DNA from 2 places in the Amycolatopsis sp. SID8362 genome. Region 2 is predicted to be linked to the other one. Evidence: riboswitches for the same ligand, from Rfam matches in the RefSeq annotation. Region 2 holds a riboswitch; the other holds the start of a gene.

Region 1 (6,217 bases), on a different contig from region 2:
CTGTCCACAGTGGCCGTGGTCGCGAGCATCGCGGTCACCGGCGCGGCCCTGCACTGGCTGCTCGGCCTCGACTGGCGGATCGCGCTGCTGTGGGGCGCGGTGCTCGCGTCCACCGACGCGGCCGCGGTGTTCTCCGTGCTGCGTTCGGCCGGGATCGGTAAACGGCTCACCGGCGCGCTCGAACTCGAGTCAGGAATCAACGACGCGCCGGCGTACATCGCGGTCGTCGTGCTGGCCGAGGGCACCACTGTGGACTGGTCGCTGCCGCTGCTCGCGGTCTACGAACTCGGCGCGGGCCTGGCCATCGGCCTCGCGTTCGGCTGGCTCGGCGGGATCGCGCTGCGCCGCGCCGCCCTGCCGGCGACCGGTCTGTACCCGCTGGCGACGGTCGCGGTGTGCGTTGTGGCGTACTCGTCGGGGCAGCTGGCGCACGCGTCCGGGCTGCTCGCCACGTACGTCGCCGCGCTGGTGCTCGGCAATTCGCGGCTGCCGCACCGTTCGGACACGCTCTCCTTCGCCGAGGGGCTCGGCTGGCTGGCGCAGATCGGCCTGTTCGTGCTGCTCGGCCTGTTCGCTTCGCCGGGCCGCCTGCTCGACGCGATCGTCCCCGGCCTGGTCGCGGGCGCGGTCGTGCTGCTGCTGGCACGGCCGATCTCGGTGGTGCTGTCGATGCTGCCGTTCCGCCTGCCGTGGCGCGAACAGGCGTTCCTGTCGTGGGCCGGCCTGCGCGGCGCGGTGCCGATCGTGCTCGCGATGATCCCGCTGTCCCAAGGGGTACCCGGCGCGCAACGGCTGGTGGACGCGGTCTTCGTCCTGGTCATCGTGCTGACGCTGCTGCAGGGCACGACCCTCGGCCCGCTCGCGCGCCTGCTGGGCCTGGCGAAGAAGTCCGAAGCGCACGAGATCGAGGTCGACTCGGCCCCGCTGGACGAACTCGGCGCCGAACTGCTCCAGGTCCGCATCCAGCCCGGCTCGAAACTGCATGGCGTGTACCTGTCCGAGCTGAGGCTCCCGATCGGAGCGACGGTCAGCCTGGTCGTCCGCGACGGCGCGGGCTTCACGCCGCAGAAGACGAGCCGGTTGCAGGAGCACGACCAGCTGCTGGTGGTCACGACGTCGGTGGTGCGCGATTCGGTGGAGCGGCGGCTTCGCGCGGTGGACCGGGCCGGGCGGTTGGCCCGCTGGAAGGGCGAGTCCGGCCGCTGACGCGGCGTGGTCGGGCGCGCTGCCGGGCTCGCGGCGGCCCGTTACGAACGACGTGAATGACTCATTCATGTCGCCAGACGACATGAATGAGTCATTCACGTCATCCACCCAGCGCGCACCTCACAAAAATCTCACTTGATCTTCCATCTCTCCCCCTTTTGGCTTAACGTGCGCTCATTCGAATGGGCGAACATCAAGCCAAAGGAGCACCCAGAGTGACGAACCTGCGCGGGGCAGCCGCAGCCCTCACGATCACCGCCGCTCTCGGGCTGCTCGCCACCCCGGCCGCAACCGCCGAAGTAGCCCCATTTCCCACCCTCGCCCTGCCCTTCAAATCAGGCCAGCAGGTCTACTCCGCCGGCATCCACTCCGACGACGGCAGCACCGGCGTCAAGAACGCCATCGACTTCAGCCCCGCCGACCGCACCGTGCGCGCGCCGCTCGCCGGGACCGTCCACCTGCAGCACTGCGCGGGCGGCGACTGGGTCACCATCGACCACGCGGGCGGCTGGCGCACCGGCTACTACCACATGGAGGGCATCAAGGTCACCGACGGTGAGCACGTCGAGGTCGGCACCGAACTCGGCTCGACCGGCAACGCGCTCCCGTGCGGCGGCAGCAGCACGGGCGCCCACGTGCACTTCACCCTCTGGACCCTCCCGGACGCCCCGGCGGCGAACTGGGACGGCGTCGCGTTCGGCGCGGTCTCGACCACCCTCGCCACCGCGTACGGCGAGCCGGTCGACGGCAAGTCGCTGGGCGGCTGGCGGTTCACCGCGGGCGCCGGGCAGTACGAGGGCACCGCGACGCACCTCGCCGACAACGCGGTCACCGCGCTGCCGGGGCGGTTCCGCGCCAAGCCCTGACCCTGTGAGCGGCGTCTCAGAATGTGAGGCGGGGGTTGGCCGTCCGGCGCGTTTTCGGTTACCTTCTGTGCCAGGTCATGAGTGCCAGCGCGAAGCCCCGGCTTGCTGGCCGGCAACCCTCCTACCGCGGTGGGGTGCCCCGGGTGAAGACCGGGCCGGTCGCGTCCCGCGACGGGCAAGCGCGGGCCCCTCGCCGGGGTCCCCCGGACCGCCGAGGAGGCACCCGATGACTCTCGCCATCGACCGCACCAGCGTCACCGCTCACCCCGTGAAGATCGTCGAAACCGTTGCGCCGCAAGGCATTCCCACGGTCGCCGGCGCCGCGCTTCGGGTCCCGCTCGTCACCGGGGAAACCATCGGCTACGCCAACCTCGACCACGCGGCGAGCGCCCCCTGTCTCGACGCCGTCCGCGCCAAGGTCGACGAGTTCCTGCCCTGGTACGCCAGCGTCCACCGCGGCGCCGGCTTCGCCTCCCAGGTCTCCACCAAGCTCTACGAGCGCACCCGCGACGTCCTGCGCCGGTTCGTCGACGCCCGCCGGACCGACACCGTCGTCTTCACCCGCAACACCACCGATTCCTTCAACCTCCTCGCGCGCAGCCTGCCGCGGCACACCACCGTCGTCGTCTTCGACACCGAGCACCACGCCGCGCTGCTGCCGTGGCAGGGCCCGAACGTCCGGCGGATCCCGACGCCGCGCACGCGCCTCGCCGCGGTGTCCGCTGTGGACGAAGCGCTCGCGGATTCCCCGCAGGGGCCCCGGCTCGTGGTCGTCACCGGAGCGTCCAATGTGACCGGTGAGCTGCTCCCGGTGGCCGAGATCGCCGCCGTGGCGCGGAAGCACGGTGCCCGCGTCGCCCTCGACGCCGCGCAGCTCGCGCCGCACCGCCGGATCTCGATCCGCGAGCTGGACGTCGACTACGTCGCCATCTCCGGCCACAAGCTGTACGCGCCCTTCGGCGCGGGCGCGCTGATCGGCCGCGCCGACTGGCTGCGCGCCGCCCGCCCGTACCTCGCCGGCGGCGGGGCCACCAAGCTCGTCACCGAAGACGCCGTCGTGTGGAACGACGGGCCGGAGCGCCACGAAGCCGGTTCGCCCAACACCGTCGGCGTGTACGCGCTCGGCGTCGCGTGCGAGACCCTCTCCCGCGACTGGGACGCCGTCGTCGCGCATGAGCAGGCTTTGCTCGCCCGGCTGCGCAAGGGCCTCGAGAGCATCCCGGGCTGCGCCGAACTGCGGCTGTTCGACGCGCCGGTCGACCGCGTCGGCACGGTCAGCTTCACCGTCGCCGGGTTCGACCCGGGCTGGCTCGCGGCGGTGCTGTCCGCCGAATACGGCATCGGCGTGCGCGACGGCGCCTTCTGCGCCCACATCGCGGCCAAGCGCCTCATCGCCGTCGCCGGCGGCGAAGGGCAGCAGGCCATCCGCGTCAGCCTCGGCCTGGGCAGCACCGAAGAGCACGTCGACCGCGTGCTGCTGGCGCTGCGCCGGATCGTCGCGCGCGGGGCGGACTGGGAGTACGCGAAGGTGGACGGCCGCTGGGCCCCGGTCGGCGACCCGCGGGAGCTCCCGCCGTTCTGCTGAGCGCTAGCCTGGCCCGATGGGGAGAGGGCCGCGCTTCTGGTTTCCGCTGGCACTGCTGGGATTCGCGCAGATCGGTCTGGCGGTGGTCCAACTGCCGTCCCGCCGGCGCCCGGCCGAGGGCGACTTCGTCAACGTCGTCTCCGGCCCGCTGGAGCAGCGGCTCGGCACCGGCTACCCGGTGCCGCAGTTCCTCACCCAGGACACCTACGCCGCGCCGGGCGCGGGGCTGCCGGCCGGTCCGGCCTGGCTCGTCGCGCTCGGCGTGGTCCTCGCCGGCACCGCCGTCTGGTACTGGTTCGCGGTGCGGCCCGTTCACCGCGGGCGGTACGTGCTCGGCGCGGTCGCCGCGCTGGTCGCCGTCCCGCTGCTCGACCTGGTCGGGTCCTGGCAGTTCCGGCTCGGCGACGGGCTGCGCGGCCCGCTGCTGGCCACGCTCGGCCTGCTGGTGCTCGCCGCGTACGAACGCAGCGTGCTCGTCCTGCTCACCGCGGCCCTGTTCGCGGTCGTCGCCGTCGTGCTTTCGGCGGACCTCATCGGCGTCCTGCTCGCGGCGATCGTCCTGCTCGCCGCCGCCTTCGCCGCGCTGCTGCGGCACCGCCGCGACACCGCCTGACCAGCGCCGTGGACAATGGACCGGTGAGCACCGAGCCCAGCCGTCCCGAACCCGACACCGCCGCGCCCGAAGAGGCGGTGCCCGACGAGGCGGCCGACGCCCCGGAGAACCCCGAGGTCCCGGCGAAACCGCTGCTGCCGAAGCGGCGGGTCGGCTGGGTGTTCGCGGTCGCCGTCGTGTTCTGGGCGATCGACCTGGTGACGAAGAACCTGGTCACCGCGAACCTGGAGGGAAAGGAGCCGGTCAAGGTCCTCGGCGGCCTCATCTACCTGCAGGTGACCCGCAACCCCGGCGCCGCGTTCTCGATGGCCACCGGCATGACGTGGGTGCTGGCACTGGTCGCGCTCGCCGTCGTCATCGCGATCATCTGGCTGTCGCGGCGGCTGCGTTCGATCGGCTGGGCGATCGGCCTCGGGCTGGTGCTCGCCGGCGCCACCGGCAACCTGACCGACCGCATCTTCCGCGCGCCCGGCGGGCTGCAGGGCCACGTCGTCGACTTCATCTCGGCGTTCGTGCCCAACGGCGAGGGCTTCGCGATCTTCAACATCGCCGACTCGGCGATCTGCGTCGGCGGCGCGCTCATCGTGCTGCTGTCCCTGCTGGGCAAGGACTACGACGGCACGTCGACCAAGGACAAGAAGAAGCAGGAGGACCCGGCGTGAGCTCGCGCATGCTCCCGGTGCCCGACGGGCTCGACGGGATGCGGGTCGACGCCGGCCTCGCCAAGCTGCTCGGCCTCTCCCGCACGGTCGTCGCGGAGCTGGCCGAAGCCGGTGACGTGCTGCTCGACGGCCGTCCCGCGGGCAAGTCCGACCGGCTCACCGGCGGTGGCCTCCTGGAGATCACGCTGCCGGAGCCGGCGAACCCGGTCGAGGTCGTCGCCGAGCCGGTCGAAGGCATGCAGATCCTCCACGACGACGACGACATCGTCGTGATTTCGAAGCCGGTCGGCGTCGCCGTGCACCCGAGCCCGGGCTGGACCGGCCCGACGGTCGTCGGCGGCCTCGCGGCGGCCGGCCTGCGCATCGCGACATCGGGCGCGGCTGAGCGCCAGGGCGTCGTGCACCGGCTCGACGCGGGCACCACCGGCGTGATGGTGGTGGCCAAGAGCGAGCACGCGTACACGGTGCTGAAGCGGGCGTTCAAGGAGCGCACGGTCGACAAGGGCTACCACGCGATCGTCCAGGGCCACCCGGACCCGACGCGCGGCACGATCGACGCCCCGATCGACCGCCACCCCCGCCACGACTACAAGTTCGCGGTGGTCCAGGGCGGCCGCCCGAGCGTGACGCACTACGAAGTCGTCGAGGCCTTCCGGGCGGCGTCGCTGGCGCACATCAAGCTCGAAACCGGGCGGACGCACCAGATCCGCGTCCACTTCTCGGCGCTGCGCCACCCGTGTGTCGGCGACCTGACGTACGGGGCCGACCCGGTCCTGGCGCGCCACCTCGGCCTGAACCGGCAGTGGCTGCACGCGAAGACGCTGGCCTTCGCGCACCCGGCGGACGGCCGATGGGTCGAGTTCGAGTCGGAGTACCCGGACGACCTGGCGAACGCGCTGAAGATCCTGCAGGACGAGAGCTACTAGTCCCGCCGCGGCCCGAACGTAGTGAATGACTCATTCCTGTCGTCCGACGCCATGAATGAGTCATTCACTGCATCCGGAACCAGAGACCGGCCGCGCTGCTAGTCCTCGATCGACCAGGTCAGCGTGCGCTCGTCCGGCTCCGGCCGGGGGCTCCACCGGACCGACACCACGCGCGTCGCGTCCGGGAGGACGTACACCGTGTGCCCGCCGAGGGTCTCGCCCGGCTTGACGCCGATCTTGTGCGGCGGCCGGGACGTCAGCGACACCGGCGCCTTGCCGATCGCCGTCCCGTCGGCGGTGAGCAGCTCGAGGTAGTTGTCCGGCAGCGACGCGAACGGGATCGACCCGCGGTTGGTGAT
Region 2 (12,577 bases):
CGCGGCAGCAAGGTGATCCTGTCGCCGGCGAACAAGGCGTACCTGGACATGAAGTACAACAGCTCGACGCCCATCGGCCTGTCCTGGGCGGGCTACATCGAGGTCCAGGACGCGTACGGCTGGAACCCGGGCGCCTACCTCTCGGGCGTCGGCGAATCGGCGGTCCGCGGCGTCGAATCCCCGCTGTGGACGGAAACGGTGACCAAGCCGGCCGACATCGACTACCTGGCCTTCCCCCGCCTGGCCGCCCACGCGGAGCTGGGCTGGTCTCCCTGGTCGACCCACGACTGGACGACGTTCCGCACCCGCCTCGGCGCCCAGGCCCCGCGCTGGGTGGCGCAGGGGATCAACTTCTACCGGTCCACGCAGGTGGCTTGGGACACCGGCGGCACGACGAACCCGGGCACCTGCACGGACCCGGCGTGGAGCGCTTCGCAGGTCTACACGGGCGGCAACGTGGTGTCCCACAACGGCCACAAGTGGACGGCGAAGTGGTGGACGCAGGGCGAGGAGCCGGGAACGACGGGCCAGTGGGGAGTGTGGACCGACAACGGCACCTGCTGACGTGCGGGCCGGGCGGGTCGCCACGGTGGCCCGCCCGGCTCCTCGACCGCGTTTCTCAGAAGAACTGAAGGTCCACCTGGGGCCCCAACGACTCGACACCTGTGCACTGGTGGTCGCGATCGAGGACGACCCGCAGGTGTCGATGAGCCAATGGACCTAGGTCCAGGCCAGGGAATGCATCGCGCAGGTCGACTCGCTCCAACTTGGCCAAGCCATCGAGCAGCGAAAGATCGATCCGTTCTCGGCACCCTCTGAGCCCGAGTCGCCGCAACTCGACGAGGTTTCCGAGCACGGACAGGTCGGTACCGGACTCGATGCCCGAAAGATCCAATCTGGTCAGCCCACCCAACGCGATACCGATGAAGCCGAGGTCGTCCAGCCCCTCCGCCGGCGCCAGCGCCAGCTCGCGCAGCAAGCGGAGGTCGCTCAGGTGCTCCAACCCAACGAACTTCCCATCGCACGTGAGGTTCAGGTAACCGAGCCTGCTTCTGAGCGCGCCCAACGGCGTGATGTCACAGTGACCGGCGACGTGCACGAGCAGGCCACGCAGCGCGTGAATATTCCGGAACGCATTGAGGTCATCGATCTTCTCCGGGTAGATCTTGATCTCGACACTGGTCAGCTTGCGAAGCTTGCCGAGGTGCTCGATCCAATCCGCGCTCCTTATTTCCATGGTGTTGTCGAACAGCGGAGCGTCGCGCAGCACGCGATCGCAGTAGTCACCCAAGTCGAAGTACCGCGCGCAGGCGACGATCTCCTCCTGAATTCCCCACCGCTGATCGCGCGCGTACTGAGCGAGTACCCGGAGGACGTCGACTTCGTTCGAAAGCGCGACGGTACGCACCAGCAGCACCGCGTGCTTCTCCGGCAGATTGCCGAGGTCCCGCGGAAGGACGCGGAAGAGCGGACGTCCGACAGTGGCGAGCGCGCTCACTTCGTCCATGCTTGTCGGCGGCACCAGCTCGTGCAGGCATGCCTCGACCCGCCGGATGGTTCCGGAGGACAGTTCCAAGGCACTTTCCAGGCACGAGGCCGCGAGGAGCATCAGCCGGTGTTTTGACGGCGCGCCTTCCCGGTGGTGTAGAGCGAACGCCTTGTCGACGATCCCGTTGAGCAGCCGGTCGCGTTGCACCACGGACGCGTGGGAGCAGGCCATGAGCACTGTCTCCCGCCACAGATCGGAACTCGCGTTGTTGATCAGCAGGTCGATGCTGTCCCGCTCGACCACCTCTTTCGCCGCAAGAAACTCCTGGAAGGTCCGGTGCACGAAGTCGATCCGACCAATGACAGGCTGCCGGACCAAGCCGCTGCGTTCGAGCAGGTGCAGCAGGACCTCCTCAGGCTTCTGAGTCACTCCGGGCATTGAGGCGATCTTGAGCCTCAGCTGGTGGATGGCCTCCTCCCGGGACATCTCGGCCCGGCCGTTCTCGTTCAGCCACCAAGCCAGGGCCCTCAGCAAGGCCCTCTTTTCGACAGCGCTGAGCTGAGCCCCTCCACCGACCGGGACCCTCTTGTCGGCATCGCGACGCTCCAGCAGCATGTCAAGCGCCGCCTCGTAGAGCGTCATCCGGTCGCGCGGCAGGTTGGCCCGCCGATCGAGGTTCAGCGCGCAGATCATTGCGCACAAGAGGGGGTTCCGAGCCAGTGCGCGTAGATGCGGCCTGGAGTCCAAATGCACCAGCAAACTCCGCTGGTGCCCGGGAACGTCCTCGCGCGGGCACGGAAGGGCGATCTCCAGCCCGGCCGTCGAATCCAGAAGGGCGTTGTGCCAGCGTTCGATGAAAATGCGAACGTCCTGCGGGTTCATCGGCTCGAGGGTGACAGGGTGGAACTTGTCGGCAACGAGCCACTGCTGCGTTCCCTCCGAAGGGCGCGAGGTGACGACCACCAGGCACTCCGGGAAACGGACGTTGAGCCCGCGCAGCCACTCCCTCACCTTCGCGCGTTCCTGCTCTGGGAGTTCGTCCACGCCGTCGATCAGGAACAACGCACGCCCTGCTTCCGCGACACGGTCGACCCAGCCTTCTGGGACGGGTCCCCACTGGGGAGCGTTGGCGTGCAGAAGGAACTCGTCTCCGCTGGGCAGCCGATTCTCGGAAAAGTCGCGGAGTCGGATGAGGAAGGGCACCCTCCCGTTCCAGTCCGAAAGCCTGCCGACGAACCGCCGTCGCACCGCCGTGATCGCGATCCACTGCAGGAGGGTGCTCTTCCCGGCACCGGCATCACCCTGGATGAGGATGAGCCGTTTGCCGCCGAGCGCGTTCTCCACGCGAACCACGTCTTGGGGTCTCTCCTCGGGGGCCGCGCCGACCGGAGTCTCGGCCTTTTCCGCGGTCTGCCGAGACTTGTGACCGGCGGTTGCCGCCGATGCCGTGAGGCTGAGGTAGGCAACCGTCAAGGTGATCGTCGGTTCGTAGTAGTTCGTCGTGATACCGAGGATGTCCAACCGGTCGTACAGGTTGCTGGCCAGCTCGAAGTACTGGTCCCGAAACTCCTCGTCCTGGTCTTCCTCGGTCGACGCCCTCAGCTCGGTAACCGGAAGGCGATCGAGTACCTCGCCCAGTTGCCCGGCGATGCTGCTCAACCGGGAGAGCATTTCGACGGACGCACGTGCGTCGAACTCCGGTAGGTCGCGGATCAGGTGCGCCAAGTAGTAGCAGACCTGGTCGAGCAGCAGCTCGAACAGTTGCCCTGCCGGCTCCGAGAGATCCCCGTTCCGCACCGTCTGAGGGGTATGTTCTCTGATCTCCCGCGCCAAGCCGATGGGATTCAGATCGACCCGGAAGATAACCGCGTCGGTCAAGTCCGCGCGCTCAAGCGCGTCGGCGACCGCGAGGGTCGCGGCCTCGCGCTCGTTGCCCGCGAGTTCCGGGAACTCATTCTCACAGAGCGGCTGCAGGCGATCCGCGACCTGGTCCTCGATCTCTTCCACCTTGCGCCGGAATTCACGCTGGTGGCGCAGCACCGGGTACCGGTACGCGATCAGTTCGGCAAGCTCCATCTCGCGACGGTCCGCGCTCGTCCGGTTCGACAACCACGCCCGCGCCGCCCGTTTGGCCAGCGCGGCCCCTACCTTCAGCAAGGCTGCTTCAAGCCCGACGATGACAGCACTCCCTCTTCGCACAGCCGATGCACTCCGTCGAGCTCACAGTCGCCGATCTCACACGTGCCGTTACGACTGCTGGGACTGTCGCCTGTCGTGGAACACCAGGCGCCCCCGGCGGGTTAGGTTGGGGCATGAGCGCCGATCTGGAGCAGGTTCGCACGCTGTCGCTGCAGGAGCACGGCCTTGCCACCGTCGCCACCACTCGGGCCGATGGGACCGTGCACTCGTCCGTCGTCAACGCCGGGGTCTTCGACGATCCGGTGACCGGGGCCGCCGGGGTTGCCTATGTCGCCGTCGGGAAGGCGCACAAGCTCGCGCTGCTGCGGCGGGCCGGGCACGCCACCGTGACCTTCCGGCGGGGGTGGAACTGGCTCTCCGTCACCGGGGCCACCCACCTCGTCGGGCCGGACGATCCCGATCCCGCGTTCGACCCCGCGGGGCTGCCACAGCTGCTGCGCGACGTCTTCAAGGCCGCGACCGGGACGCACGACGACTGGGCCGAGTACGACCGCGTGATGGCCGAGGAGCGGCGGGTTGCGGTGTTCATCCGGGCGGACCGGATAATCGGCAATTCCTGATCCTTCCGCCTCCCGGGAGTCGTCGTTGTCCGAGTCACCACCTCGCGTCAGCACGCCGGTCAAGGTCCTGCTCGGCGTGCTCCTCGTCGCCGATGCCGGGTTCGGCGTGGTCCTCGCCCTCGGGCTGGTGCGCGGCCTGTCGCCGTGGCTGATCGGCGGGGCCTACGCGGCGAGCGTGCTCTTCGCCGTGCTGGCCTACCGCGCGTCCCGCGCCCGCGAGCTCAAACGCGGCTTCGAGGGCCTCCAGGACCTCACCGTCGGCGAAGAAGGCCTCCGCCTGCCCGCGGGCACGCTCAGCACGCGCGTGATCCCGTGGACGCAGATCGCCGACATCACGCCCCGCCGCTCGGCCCGCTTCGGCGACGGCTTCGTGCGCGACGCCCTCTGGGTCGACCTGGTCACCGGCGGCGGCGTCGAGAGCTCCGTACAGCGCTACGCACCGCGCGGGCGGCTCGCCCCGGCGCCGCCGGGCCGGCGGCAGTTCGAGCAGACCGCGATCCTCGACCCCGGCCTGTTCGACGCCGTGGTCGAGCGCCTCCGGAAGGAACTGCGGCACCGGCAGCTGCACGCCCAGCTCCGCGGCTCACCCCGCATCCGCCACCACTGACCCGGCCCCGGCTCAGCCGCGCCGCCCCAGCAGCTCCCGGGGCACGATCCGCACCGGGAACGGCAGCTCGACCTCCAGCACCTCGTCACCCGCGGCCTTGTCCACCTGCTGGTAGTGCCCGTCGCCGTCCAGCTCGAACACCGTCAGCGCCGGGTCGGCCGGGTCGATCACCCAGTAGCTGCCGGTGCCGAGCCGTTCGTAGACCGCCTTCTTGAGGTTCAGGTCGTAGATCGCCGTGCTGGGCGACAGCACTTCGACGGCGAGCACCGGCGGCGCCGGGAGGTCCTTCTCGGTGAAGTCCGCCGCCCGGCCGACCAGGACGTCCGGCTGCAGCTCGATCCGGTCGCCGTGGTGCACCGCGAACGGGGCGCCGAGCACGTCGAACTCCGGCGGGCACACCGCTTCCAGCACGCCGTAGAGCCGGTAGGCGATCTTCTGGTGCCGCAGCCCGGGTGCCGGGGTCACGAGCAGCGCCCCGTCGATGAGTTCGTATCTTCGGCCGTCATCCGGCATCCCCTCCAGGTCGCGCACCGTCATGGGGCCCGACCCGGTCGGATACTGGAAGTCCATCATGAGAGTCATCGTGCCCTCCTTTCGCTCTTCGCACCAGAGCACCAGAGAGCACCGACAGAAACCGCATCGAACACGGGTTCGGCGCCGTTATTCACGCGGAAGAGTGAATAACGGCGCCGGTGTCACTTCGAGGCGACACTCACTTCTTGTTCTTGCCCGAGTCCTCAGTGGACAGTGCGGCGACGAAGGCCTCCTGCGGGACCTCGACCCGGCCGACGGTCTTCATCCGCTTCTTGCCTTCCTTCTGCTTCTCCAGCAGTTTCCGCTTCCGCGAGATGTCACCGCCGTAGCACTTCGCCAGCACGTCCTTGCGGATCGCGCGGATCGTCTCCCGCGCGATGATCCGCGAACCGACCGCCGCCTGGATCGGGACCTCGAACTGCTGGCGCGGGATCAGCTCGCGCAGCCGCGTCGCCATGCGGTTGCCGTAGCCGTAGGCCGCGTCCTTGTGCACGATCGCGGAGAACGCGTCGACGGTTTCGCCCTGCAGCAGGATGTCCACCTTGACCAGATCCGCGATCTGCTCTCCCGCCTCTTCGTAGTCGAGGGACGCGTAACCACGCGTACGCGACTTCAGCGTGTCGAAGAAGTCGAAGATGATTTCCGCGAGCGGGATGTTGTAGCGCAGTTCGACGCGGTCTTCGGACAGGTAGTCCATGCCGAGCAGGGTGCCGCGCTTCGTCTGGCACAGCTCCATGATCGTGCCGACGAACTCCGACGGCGCGAGGATGCTGACCTTCGACACCGGCTCGTGGACCTCGGCGATCTTCAGCCCGGTCGGCCAGTCCGACGGGTTGGTCACGACGACCTCGCTGCGGTCCTCCAGGACCACGCGGTAGATGACGTTCGGCGCCGTCGAGATGAGGTCGAGCCCGAACTCGCGCTCCAGCCGGTCGCGCGTGATCTCCAGGTGCAGCAGGCCGAGGAAGCCGCAGCGGAAGCCGAAGCCCAGCGCCACCGACGTCTCCGGCTCGTAGTCGAGCGCGGCGTCGTTGAGCTGGAGCTTGTCCAGCGCCTCGCGCAGCTCCGGGTAGTCCGAGCCATCCACCGGATACAGTCCGGAATAGACCATCGGCTTCGGCTCGCGGTAGCCCGCCAGCGCCTCCTTCGCGCCGTGGCGCTCGGACGTCACGGTGTCGCCGACCTTCGACTGCCGGACGTCCTTCACACCGGTGATCAGGTAGCCGACCTCGCCGACGCCGAGCCCCTTGCTGGGCTTGGGTTCCGGCGAGATGATGCCGACCTCGAGCAGCTCGTGCGTGGCGCCGGTCGACATCATCTTGATCTTCTCGCGCGGCGTGATCTTGCCGTCGACGACGCGGATGTAGGTGACGACGCCGCGGTAGGTGTCGTACACCGAGTCGAAGATCATCGCGCGGGCAGGCGCGTCGGCGTCGCCCTGCGGCGCCGGGACCTGCTTGACGACCTCGTCGAGCAGGTCGCCGACCCCCATGCCGGTCTTGGCCGAGACCCGCAGCACGTCCTCGGGCTCGCAGCCGATGATGTGGGCCAGCTCACCCGCGTACTTGTCGGGGTCGGCCGAGGGCAGGTCGATCTTGTTGAGCACCGGGATGATCTGGAGGTTGTTCTCCAGCGCGAGGTACAGGTTGGCCAGGGTCTGGGCCTCGATCCCCTGCGCCGCGTCGACCAGCAAGATCGCGCCTTCGCACGCCTCCAGCGCCCGCGAGACCTCGTAGGTGAAGTCGACGTGGCCGGGGGTGTCGATCATGTGCAGGACGTGGTCCTGGCCGTCGACCTGCCAGGGCAGCCGGACGTTCTGCGCCTTGATGGTGATGCCGCGCTCGCGCTCGATGTCCATCCGGTCGAGGTACTGAGCGCGCATGGCCCGCTCTTCCACGACGCCGGTGAGCTGCAGCATGCGGTCGGCCAGGGTGGACTTGCCGTGGTCGATGTGCGCGATGATGCAGAAGTTCCGGATGAGCTCCGGAGGCGTGAAGGTGGTGTCGGCGAACGTCGTCACTCGAATGAGTCCTCGGAAAGTCGGGGATGGCCACCTCTATGTTCCCATGACCCTCCGGGTGCGGGTGGGGGTCATCCCCGATGCGGGGTTTCGCGATCCGTGGTGCCCTCGAAGTATGAGCACTCCGCACCAGCCGGCGCCCCCTCCCCAGCCGGAGACCAGCGGCTTTTCCCGCGTTCTCGACCGTGCGTTCGGTCACCCCTCCGGCCCGCTCGGCCGCCTCGGCGGCTGGGTCATGGCGCGGGGCAACGCCGCCACCGAACACCGCGTCGTCGACCTGGCGAAGATCGAACCGGACGAGACCGCCCTGGTCGTCGGCCCCGGCCCCGGCATCGGCCTGGCCGCCACCGCGCGCCTGGCCGGGCGCACCATCGGCGTCGACCCCTCCCCCGAGATGCTCGCGCTGTGCCACGAGCGCTGCGGCGACCGCGCCGAGCTGCGCGAAGGGTCCGCCGCGCACACCGGCGAGCCGGACGGCTCGGTCGACGTCGTGCTGAGCGTCAACAACGTGATGCTGTGGGACGACCGCGCGGCGGGCTTCGCCGAGCTGTTCCGGGTGCTGCGCCCCGGCGGGCGGCTGCTGCTGTCCGCGCACGAGAAGTGGCTGCCCGTGAGCAGGCACGTGCTGGCCGACGAGGCCGCGGCCGCGGGCTTCGCCGACCTGCAGACGTGGACCTGGGAGCCGCCCGGGTTCGCCGCGCTCGCCGCGCAGCTGCGGGCCGTCAAGCCCGCCTAGCGGGTGTCCGTGCGGATCGGGTGGCCTTCGGGCACCTCGACCAGCACGATCCGCGTGCCGTCCGGGTCGGCGATCCAGGCCTCGTCGAGGCCCCAGGGCTCCCGCCGGGCGTCCCGCACCGGCTCCAGGCCCTTCGCCTTCAGGTCGGAAAGCGTCCCGGCGAGGTCACGGACCTGCAGCCACAGCACCAGGTCGGGCGACGAGCCGGTTTCGCCCGCGCCTGACACTTCCAGGGAGCCGTGCCCGAGGAAGAACACGGTGCCGCCGGGGAACTCGCGCTCCACGGCCAGGCCGAGGGTGTCGCGGTAGAACGCGGTGGTCGCGGCGGCGTCGCGCGGGCGGACGATCAGCCTGCTCTTCAGGACTTCCATCGCACCATCCCTACCGGACGGGCTCAGGCGGCCGCAATCGCGGCGATGCCGGACAGCACGATCACCGACCCGGCCAGCCGCCGGACGGCGTTGCTTTCGCCCAGCACCAGCCACGCGGCGACGCCGCCGATCACGATGCTCAGCTCCCGGGCGGGCGCGACCAGGCTGACCGGCGCCATCGTGAGCGCGAACAGCACGAGGATGTACGCGACCGGCGACAGCACGGCGACCAGCAGCACCTCCCGGCGCTGCTCGCGCCAGAGGCGGCGGACTTCGGCGCGGCCGGCCAGGGCGCCGGGCACGAGCATCGCGCTCTGCAGGATCGAGCCGAGGCCGAAGTAGACGACCGGCGGCACGCCGAGGCCGGTCACGGAGTGCGCGTCCCAGAGGGTGTAGCCGGCGATGGTGGCGCCGGTCAGCAGGCCGTAGAGGATCCCCGCCTTGACCGCACGGGGGTCCTCGGCCGTGCGGCCGGTGCTGATCACCAGCACGCCGGCGATGACCAGGAACGCGCCGACCAGGCCGAGGACGCCCGGCCGCTCGCCGAGCACCAGGACGGCGGCCAGCACCGACAGCAGCGGCCCGGTGCCCCGCGCGACCGGGTAGACGACGGAGAGGTCCCCGACGCGGTACCCGCGTTGCAGGACGACGCCGTAGGCCACGTGCAGCACCGCCGTCACCACGGCGGCGAGCAGCCAGCTCCACTGTGGACGTTCGGGCTCGGCGACGAGCAGCACGACGGTCACCGGCAGCAGGAGGACGGCGGAAACCGTGTAGTAGAGCCAGACGAACTGGGTGCCGCCCGAGGAGATCCGCTTGGCGGCGAGGTTCCACGCGGCGTGCACGACGGCGGCGACGAGGACGAGGGACAAAGCGGTGGCGTTCACGGGACCCCCTTACGGTGTTTTCGCGCGCGCGAAAACCGGGTCCTCCAGGCTTTTGCCCCGTCAGATGAACGACCGGCCGTCCGGGCCCGCCGATGGTGCCGCTCGGACCAGACCCGCCCGGCCCTGGTTGTGTGGTGCGGTGTGCGCGGACCGGCGGCGGAACCCTAGGCACTGACCGCCGTCCACCGTACTCCCGCCGCCGGACGCCCGCGGCCCGGCTGTTAAAGTGGGCCCTCGCTGCCCGTGCGGCATTCCGTCATGGAGGAAACCCGCTTTCCGCGGGGCCACTTCAGCGCGGCGGCGATCTCACCGAGTGAAGCAGGAGTTGCCCTATGGCCAACATCAAGTCGCAGATCAAGCGCATCACCACGAACGAGAAGGCGCGTCAGCGCAACCAGGCGATCCGGTCCTCGGTGAAGACCGCGATCCGCAAGGTCCGCGAAGCCGCCGAGGCCGGCGACAAGGCCAAGGCCGTCGAGCTGCAGCGCGACGCCGCCCAGAAGCTGGACAAGGCCGTCTCGAAGGGCGTCATCCACGCCAACCAGGCCGCCAACAAGAAGTCGGCGCTGGCCAAGCGCGTCAACGCGCTCTGAGCTGGTTGATTTCTGGGAAGGCCCCGGCTCCGGCCGGGGCCTTCTTCGTGTCCGGGGTCAGCCCTTGGCGGCCGCCACCTCGAGGACGGCTCGCTCCAGCGCGTAGCCCGGGTCCGCCGCCACGCCCTTGACCTCGGCGTTCAGCCGCGCGACCACCCGCATGGCCGTCGCGAGCCCGTCCTGGTTCCAGCCGCGGGACTGGCCCTGCGCCTTGCGGATCTTCCACGGCGGCATGCCCAGCTCGCCCGCCATCTGGTTCGGGTTGCCGCGACCGGCACCCGAGACGCGCGCGATCGTGCGGACGGCGTCCGCCAGCGCGTCGGCCACCAGGACGTGCGGGACCCCGAGCTGCATCGCCCAGCGCAACGACTCCAGCGCCGCCGAACGGTCGCCGCTGACCGCCTTCTCCGCGACCGCGAACCCGGTCACGTCGGCGCGGCCGCGGTGGTACTGGCGGACGGCGTCGGCGTCGACCGCGCCGCCTGTGTCGGCGACCAGCTGACTGGCCGCCGAGGAGAGTTCACGCAGGTCGGAGCCCACGGCGTCGATCAGCGCGGCGACGCCGGCGGGGTCGATCTTGCCGCCCGCCCGGCGCACCTCGTGCCGCACGAACTGCTCGCGCTCGGCCGGTTTCGTCAGCTTCGGGCACTCGGTGATCTCGGCCCCGGCCTTCTTCAGCGCCGCCGGGAGCGACTTGCCCGCCTTGCTGCGGCCGCCGCCGGTGTGCACGACGACGAGCACGACCCCGTCCGCCGGGTCCTTCAGGTAGGACGCGACGGCGTCGGCCAGCTCCTGCGAGATGTCCTGAGCCGATTCGAGGACGATCACCCGGCCTTCGCTGAACAGCGACGGGCTCACCAGTTCGGCCAGCTCGGGCGCTGTGAGATCGGACACCCGGACCCGGGTCAGCTCGGCCGTCGGGTCCGTCGCGCGGGCGGCGGCGAGCGTGTCGCGGACGGCCCGCTCGATCAGCAGTTCTTCGTCACCCAGGACCAGGTGCAGCGGGGCCGGGGCGGTGGCTTGCGCGGTCACCCCCGAATCTTCTCACCCGCGCGGCGGTGCGCCCGCTCCGGTGATGTCGGGCGGCCACCGTGGCACGGTCCGCGCGGGATGTCGTACGGTGTAGCCGAGGCAGCCCGCCCCGGGGAGACCCGGCGTGCGCGCACCGACAACCGAATACCGCTCATCCAGAGGGGCAGAGGGAACGGCCCGACGAAGCCCCGGCAACCGGCGTACAGCCCGTCATCCCGCGATCGCGGGGTAGCTGACGACCACGGTGCCAATTCCGGCCCGCTTCGGCGGGGCAGATGAGGAAAGGAACCTCGCGATGACCGCAACCCTCGGCACGACCTCCACCACCAAGACCCCGGACCTCGGTCCCGCCGTCGAACTGGTGTCGAAGGAAGAGGGTCACCGGCAGCCGCTCGCCCCCGAATTCGTCTCCGCCGAAGACTTCTCGCCGCTCGAGGTCGCCTACGACTTCGGCCGCGTCCGCCGCGAAGACATCGAGGCCGGCCCCAAGAACATCTGGCGCTACAAGAAACTCCTCCCGGTTCCGTCCAACGTCGAAGAGATCCCGAACACCGAGCCGGGCGCGACCCGCCTGGTCCGCGCCGACCGCCTCGCCAAGGAACTCGGCCTCAAGCGCGTGTGGGTCAAGGACGACACCGGCAACCCGACGCACTCGTTCAAGGACCGCGTCGTCGCCGTCGCGCTGGCCGCGGCCCGCGAGTTCGGCTTCGAGGTACTCGCGTGTCCGTCGACCGGCAACCTGGCCAACGCGACGGCCGCCGCCGCGGCCCGCGCCGGCTGGCGGTCGGTCGTGCTGATCCCGAAGACCCTCGAGCGCGCCAAGATCCTCACCACCGCCGTGTACGACGGTGACCTCGTCGCGGTCGACGGCAACTACGACGACGTCAACCGCCTCGCCACCGAGCTGGCCGGCGAGCACCCGAAGTGGGCGTTCGTGAACGTGAACGTCCGGCCGTACTACTCGGAAGGCTCGAAGACGCTGGCCTTCGAAGTCGCCGAGCAGCTCGGCTGGCGCATCCCGCCGCAGATCGTCGTGCCGATCGCCTCCGGTTCGCAGCTGACGAAGGTGGACAAGGGTTTCCGCGAGCTGGGTCAGCTCGGTCTCGTGGACGCCAGCCCGTACAAGGTGTTCGGCGCGCAGGCCACCGGTTGCTCGCCGGTGTCGGCAGCGTTCCGCGCCGGCCACGACGTCGTCCAGCCGGTGAAGCCGGACACCATCGCCCGCTCGCTGGCGATCGGCAACCCGGCCGACGGCCCCTACGTCCTCGACATCGTCAACCGCACCGGCGGCGCGATCGAGGACGTCACGGACGAAGAGGTCGTCGAAGGCATCCGGCTGCTGGCCCGCACCGAAGGCATCTTCACCGAAACGGCGGGCGGGGTCACCGTCGCCACGGCGAAGAAGCTGGTCGAGACCGGCAAGCTGGACCCGGACGCCGAGACCGTCCTGCTGATCACCGGCGACGGCCTCAAGACCCTCGACGCGATCGAGAACCACGTCGGCCCCAAGGCGACCGTGCCGCCGTCGGCCGCCGCCGTGAACGAGGCG

What was found. Region 2 has a riboswitch for S-adenosylmethionine ahead of thrC (threonine synthase). Riboswitches for the same ligand answer to the same signal wherever they lie in the genome.
Region 1: linked by a shared signal. The riboswitch ahead of G3I65_RS26115 (aminotransferase class V-fold PLP-dependent enzyme) and the one ahead of thrC (threonine synthase) in region 2 are both predicted to bind S-adenosylmethionine.

Annotation. Positions count from the first base shown of each region.
Region 1 is NZ_JAAGNB010000835.1:542-6,758, forward strand. Features, by position in the region: gene G3I65_RS26105 (potassium/proton antiporter) at 1-1,206, shown strand, start outside; gene G3I65_RS26110 (M23 family metallopeptidase) at 1,422-2,072, shown strand; SAM riboswitch class IV at 2,146-2,260, shown strand; gene G3I65_RS26115 (aminotransferase class V-fold PLP-dependent enzyme) at 2,299-3,657, shown strand; gene G3I65_RS56555 (hypothetical protein) at 3,674-4,270, shown strand; gene lspA (signal peptidase II) at 4,294-4,932, shown strand; gene G3I65_RS26130 (RluA family pseudouridine synthase) at 4,929-5,858, shown strand; partial or broken gene G3I65_RS26135 (DUF5067 domain-containing protein) at 5,957-6,217, opposite strand, start outside.
Region 2 is NZ_JAAGNB010000865.1:82-12,658, reverse strand. Features, by position in the region: gene G3I65_RS27055 (family 20 glycosylhydrolase) at 1-564, shown strand, start outside; gene G3I65_RS27050 (NACHT domain-containing NTPase) at 620-3,646, opposite strand; gene G3I65_RS27045 (pyridoxamine 5'-phosphate oxidase family protein) at 3,802-4,248, shown strand; gene G3I65_RS27040 (hypothetical protein) at 4,274-4,855, shown strand; gene G3I65_RS27035 (Uma2 family endonuclease) at 4,868-5,437, opposite strand; gene lepA (translation elongation factor 4) at 5,568-7,409, opposite strand; gene G3I65_RS27025 (class I SAM-dependent methyltransferase) at 7,525-8,145, shown strand; gene G3I65_RS27020 (VOC family protein) at 8,142-8,516, opposite strand; gene G3I65_RS27015 (DMT family transporter) at 8,540-9,403, opposite strand; gene rpsT (30S ribosomal protein S20) at 9,736-9,996, shown strand; gene holA (DNA polymerase III subunit delta) at 10,054-11,028, opposite strand; SAM riboswitch class I at 11,177-11,310, shown strand; gene thrC (threonine synthase) at 11,324-12,577, shown strand, end outside.